Regions from separate parts of the Enterobacter sp. JBIWA008 genome, predicted to be linked through region 1. Evidence: predicted binding sites of a transcription regulator. Region 1 holds the regulator's gene; the other holds the start of a gene.
What was found. The regulator PhoB, encoded in region 1, activates phosphate uptake and scavenging genes when phosphate is short. The targets are predictions, from matches to a motif close to CTGTCATAAAACTGNCNNAT.
Positions count from the first base shown of each region.

Region 2: the regulator PhoB is predicted to act here: its motif matches at 1,655-1,674, upstream of KGP24_RS03030 (esterase-like activity of phytase family protein).

Region 1 covers NZ_CP074149.1:1,049,730-1,052,843, reverse strand. The annotation lists gene phoR (phosphate regulon sensor histidine kinase PhoR) at 1-1,030, opposite strand, end outside; gene phoB (phosphate response regulator transcription factor PhoB) at 1,052-1,741, opposite strand; gene sbcD (exonuclease subunit SbcD) at 1,929-3,114, shown strand, end outside.
Region 2 covers NZ_CP074149.1:632,224-635,337, forward strand. The annotation lists gene KGP24_RS03020 (NAD-dependent succinate-semialdehyde dehydrogenase) at 1-706, shown strand, start outside; gene KGP24_RS03025 (YfaZ family outer membrane protein) at 763-1,308, opposite strand; gene KGP24_RS03030 (esterase-like activity of phytase family protein) at 1,720-3,078, shown strand.

The sequences.
Region 1 (3,114 bases):
GCCAGCGCACCACGATATCCGTCCCTTCCGGCGTATGATTCACCGCGTTGTACACCAGGTTGGAAATGGCGCTACGCAGCTCATCTTCACTACCCAGCACCTTCAGCGTGTTGTCGACGTCAAAGGTCAGGTGATGCTTTTTGTGGCTTAACGTCTGCGCTTCACGCTCCACAACCCGCAGCATCATCGGGACATCAATGGTGTCATTCAGCGCGAGCGTTGGCGCCGCTTCAATCTTCGAGAGGGTCAAAAGCTGCTTCACCAGGCCTTCCATCCGGTGCGTTTGCTCCCGCATGGTGTGCAGCGCTTTTTCACGCGGCGCACCTTCCAGCGTTTGCTCCTGCATCATCTCCAGGTAGCCCTGCAGCACGGTCAACGGGGTACGCAGTTCGTGGCTGACGTTGGCGAAGAAGTTGCGACGTGCCCCTTCCAGCTGGTGCATCTGGGTGACATCGCGCGCCACCATCAGCCACTGCTTATCGCTGTAGGGCATTACGCGGATCTCCAGATGGCGACCATTATTGAGCTTCAGATTGTGCGGGCGGGTAAAATCACGCTTTTTCAGGTACAGCGTGAACTCGGGATAACGCAAAAGGTTGAGGATATTCTGGCCATTGTCGTCGGGCCAGCGCAGGCCCAGCAGCTGTTGAGCAAGGCCATTACACCAGAAGATCGTCCCTTCTTCGGTCGTAAGAATAACGGCATCCGGCAGTGACTCAGCACCGCTGCGAAAACGCTTAATCAGGCTTCCCAGCTCGCGGCGTCGCTTTTTATTACGCATCTGCATCTGATGCAGACCGTAGAGCAGCGGCTCCCAGCTGCCGCTTCCCGGCGGCGGCGTCATACTTCGGTCAACCCACAGCCACCAGGAGAGACGCAGCAGGTTCCAGAAATGCCAAATCAGCAGCCCGGTGACCGACGCCAGCAGAAACCACGGCAGGTGTCCAAGAAAGGCCCCCAGTAGGAAGGCCGGAATACAGCATAAGATCAGTTCAAAGACGAGCCTTTTCCATGACAGACGTTCCAGCACGCGTCACACTCCTGTCATTGTTCAGAAACGGGTAGAAAAACGATAACCCGTGCCGCGGACCGTCTGCACCATACGATCGTGGCCGCTCAGTTCCAGTGCTTTACGCAGGCGGCGAATATGTACGTCAACCGTCCGGTCTTCGACATACACGTTAGTTCCCCAGACGTTATTCAGCAACTGCTCGCGGCTGTAAACGCGCTCCGGGTGGGTCATAAAGAAGTGCAGGAGTTTAAATTCGGTAGGCCCCATGTCGAGAGGATTTTCACCGGTCATCACGCGGTGTGAGGTGGGGTCAAGGCTGAGGCCCTGCATCTCAATCACCTCTTCCACCGCCATCGGCGAAATACGGCGCATCACGGCTTTAATGCGGGCCACCAGCTCTTTGGGGGAGAATGGTTTGGTAATGTAATCGTCCGCGCCGGTCTCCAGACCGCGCACGCGATCCTCCTCTTCTCCGCGCGCCGTAAGCATCACAACCGGGATGTCGCGGGTCAGCGCTTCACGCTTCAGGTGTTTGATAAACTGCAGTCCGGAGCCGCCAGGCAACATCCAGTCCAGCAGGATCAGATCGGGCCAGGGTTCATTCAGCTGGTTCACCGCGCTGTCATAATCCTCCGCTTCAACCGGCTGGAAGCCGTTTTGCTCGAGCACGAAGCACACCATTTCACGAATTGGAGCTTCATCTTCTACGACCAGAATACGTCTCGCCATACTTTGCCCTGTCTTATCTTATTTAAGTTACAAGTTTGTAATGCGGCGTCATTATGCGTCAGATTTATGACAGATTTATGAAAAACAGTACCACGATAACGGGCAAACGGTTGTTTTATTACAGCGGTTATTTTCCCGTCTCTGAACGTTTATAATCCTGCTTTCTCTTTTTTGCCACGGATCAGCTATGCGAATACTTCACACCTCGGACTGGCATCTGGGTCAAAATTTTTACAGCAAAAGCCGTGCGGCTGAACATGAAGCGTTCCTGAACTGGCTGCTGGAAACGGCCCGGACGCACGAGGTGGACGCGATTATTGTGGCGGGTGATATTTTCGACACCGGTTCGCCGCCAAGCTATGCGCGTGAGCTCTACAACCGCTTCGTGGTAAATCTGCAGCAAACCGGCTGTCATCTGGTGATTGTCGCCGGTAACCATGATTCCGTCGCAATGCTGAATGAATCCCGCGACATCCTGGCCTTCCTTAACACTACCGTGGTGGCCAGTGCCGGACATGCTCCGCAGATCCTGAAAAAACGTGACGGTACACCTGGGGCGGTACTGTGCCCGGTTCCCTTCCTGCGCCCGCGTGATATCGTGCAGAGCCAGGCGGGGATGTCCGGCGGAGAAAAACAGCAGCATCTGCTGCAGAGCATCACTGACTATTATCACCAACAATATACCGATGCCTGCTCCCTGCGCGGCGAGCAAGCCATTCCGGTGATTGCCACCGGCCACCTCACCACCGTCGGTGCCAGTAAAAGTGACGCGGTACGTGACATCTATATTGGCACGCTGGATGCCTTCCCGGCACAAAATTTCCCGCCAGCGGATTATATCGCACTCGGACATATTCACCGGGCACAGGTCATTGGCGGTTGCGAGCACATTCGCTACTGCGGCTCGCCCATTGCGCTCAGTTTTGATGAGACCGGCAAAGCCAAATGTGTTCATCTGGTGAGCTTTAGCGAGGGCAAACTCAGCGCCGTTGAGTCGATGGAGGTCCCCGTCACCCAACCGCTGGCGGTGCTGAAGGGCGATCTGGCGGCCATTACCGCCCAGCTGGAGCAATGGCGCGACGTCCAGCAAAATCCCCCCATCTGGCTGGATATCGAAATCACGACCGATGACTATCTGCATGATATGCAGCGTAAAATCCAGGCGCTGACGGAAGCGCTTCCCGTCGAGGTCTTACTGGTACGCCGCAGCCGCGAACAGCGCGAGAAAATTCTGCTGGGTGCGCAGCGTGAAACGCTCAGCGAACTGAAGGTGGAAGAGGTATTTGAACGCCGTCTGTCGCAGGAAGAGATTGACGACACAACGCGCGCAAGGCTTAACGAGCTGTTCCTTCATACTCTGCACGCGCTCGCTG
Region 2 (3,114 bases), 420 kb from region 1:
CATTAAGAAATCCACCCTTGAACTTGGCGGTAACGACGTGTTCGTGGTGCTGGACGATGCGGACCTGGATAAAGCCGTGAAGATTGGCGTGAATGCGCGGCTCAACAACGCCGGGCAGGTCTGTACCGCGGCGAAGCGCTTTATCCTGCATGAAAAGATCGCCGACGCCTTCCTGAGCAAATTCACCGAGGCATTTAAGCAGGTGAAGATTGGCGATCCGCTGGACGAAAGCACCACGCTGGGGCCGCTGTCGTCTAAAGATGCTCTGGAAACATTGACTAAACAGGTCAACGAGGCGGTGAAAAACGGCGCGACGCTGCACTATGGCGGCAAGCCCGTTCAGCGCGACGGGAGCTTCTTCGAACCGACCATCCTGACCAATATCTCGCGCGACAACCCGGCGTACTTCGAAGAGTTCTTCGGCCCGGTGGCGCAGGTTTACGTGGTGAAAAACGACGATGAGGCGGTCGCCCTGGCGAACGACTCTCACTACGGTCTGGGCGGCGCGGTGTTCAGCCAGGATATCGAGCGGGCGAAGAAAATGGCGTCACGTATTGAGACCGGGATGGTGTATATCAACTGGCTTACCGATACCGCGCCAGAGCTGCCGTTCGGCGGCGTGAAGCGCTCCGGTTACGGACGCGAGCTGTCGGATCTGGGGATCAAAGAGTTTGTGAACCAGAAGCTGGTGGTGGTGCACAGGTAATACCCGAGACAAAAAAAAACCTGCCGCATGGCAGGTTTTTTTGCTTGTTCGTCGGCTTAGAAGCTCACGCCGCCGCCCACGTATGCGCCGTCGATCAGCGTGTGGTTTGGACGACCGTCTTTGCCGTCAACGCTCACGTGGCGGTAACCCACTTTCAGGGTCACAGGTTTGATTGGGGTCCAGCTGACGCCGCCGTTCGCTTCCACGTAGTTTTTGACGCTGTTGTTCAGCCCGTCTGGCGCAACGTAACCTTCGCCGAATACCTTGATGCTGTCGGTCAGGGCAACGTTCACGCCGCCACCGATTGGGAACGCTACGCCGTTATCGCCTTTTTTCGGGCCAACGTAGAGGGCCTTAGCGCCTGCGTTCAACATCACCGGACCGACTTCGAAGTTGTATCCTGCACCTACGCCACCGGTCGTGGTGCCGTCATCGGTATTTTTCAGCCAGCTACCTTCGGTGTACAGACCGGAGGTCGATTTACCCATTTCCACATTCAGGTTGGTAAAGTTTTTACCCTGCTCAATGCTGCCGCCCATCGCCAGTGCGGAGCCCGAGACAGCGGTCAGAGCGGAAAGGATGAGAACGTTAAGCTTTTTCATGAGTGTTTCCTCGTCATCAAATTAATCTGAGGGCACCTTAACAAGTGATGTTTATGACTGCAAATGTGATGCATGTCGTGGTTTTATGCTGATTTTGTTAGCTATTTAGCTTATGTCTGTTGCCGAACTGTTTCTTTGGCGAGCCGTCAACGGTAATTAAATTCGCGTTTAGGAAAAGTTTAAATAGTTTACTAAACGACGTTTGAACGAGGAGAAAAAAGCCCTTTGAGATGAATTAATTGGGTTTCTAATAATTTCCAAAAATGTTTCAGTTGTCATAGATAAAGACGTAAGTTTACATTTCTGAAGAGGGATATACGTGCCGCTGCGTTGGTCAGCCTTCGTTCTGTGTCATTTTTCTGACACGTTTATTCTTTACGTTGTTGGCTTCACTCTACGGATGCTAACAATATGAAAAGAAAAATTATTCCTGTGCTAATTGGTTGTGCGCTCTCTTTCTCTGGCCTGGCGGCGCAGCCCACTGCTGAGCGCTATGTCGTCAGCTTCCCTGAAGGCTCACACGTGAGCTACAGCGGCGCGTTTGCCAGCGCGTTTCCGAACGGACTGCCCGTGGGAATCGGTTCTGGCCTGCTGTTTACCGGCAAACAGGGCGACGCCCTGACCTTTGCGACCGTGACCGATCGCGGTCCAAACGCCGATGCGCCAAAAATGGGTAAAAACGAAGCCAAAATATTTGTCACGCCAGATTTCGCGCCGCTGCTGATGACCATCCGCGTTGAGAACGGCAAAGCAGAGGCAACGGATGCCCGACCGCTGCATGATGATAAAGGCGAGATTAACGGTCTGCCGCTGCAAAGCGGCGTGATTGGCTCCACCAATGAAGTGGCGTTCAGCGATACCCTCAAAATTCTGAAAGGTGACAACCGCGGGCTGGACACGGAAGGCATCACGCCGGACGGGAAAGGCGGCTACTGGCTGTGCGACGAGTATGGCCCGTTCCTTATTAACGTCGACAGCAAAGGCAAGATCCTGACGATCCACGGGCCGCAGGCGGCGGAAGGTGAGACGTCCATCGCGGGCGGTCTGCCAAATATTATCAAATGGCGTCAGGCAAACCGTGGCTTTGAAGGCCTGACCCGGATGCCGGACGGGCGGATTATCGCCGCCGTGCAAAGCACGCTGGATATCGACGGAAAGAGCAAAAAGCAGGCGCTGTTTACGCGTCTGGTGAGCTTCGATCCGGCGACCGGAAAAACCGCGATGTACGGCTACCCTATCGACAGCGCGGCCTACGGTAAAAACAGCGACGCCAAAATCGGCGACATCGTGGCGCTCGATGACCAGCATATCCTGCTGATTGAGCAGGGAAGCGATAAAAACGACGGGATGCGCAACCTGATTTACAAGGTGGATCTCAGCAAGGCGAGCGACCTTTCCGCCTTTGACAAGCCGGGCGAATACCCGGAGTTCGATGATGAGAAAACCCTGGCGCAGCGCGGCATAACGCTTGCTGCAAAAACGCAGGTTGTCGACCTGCGCGCGCTGGGCTGGCAGCAGGAGAAGGCCGAAGGGCTGGCGCTGATCGACAGCAAACGGCTTGCGGTGGCGAACGATAACGACTTTGGCGTGAAGGTGGCGATGCAAAACCCGGTCGAGGGCAAGAAGCTCAAGAATTATCGGGTGAACGCGGAAGGCAAGCTGACGCTGGATGATAAGCCGGTTGAAACCACGCTCAGCGTGAAGCCGCTGAAGAAGCCGGAGTCGGACAGCGAGCTGTGGATTGTGACGCTGCCGGAGGCGGTGAAATAATTTTACCCCTCACCCTAACCCTCTCCCGCAGGGAGA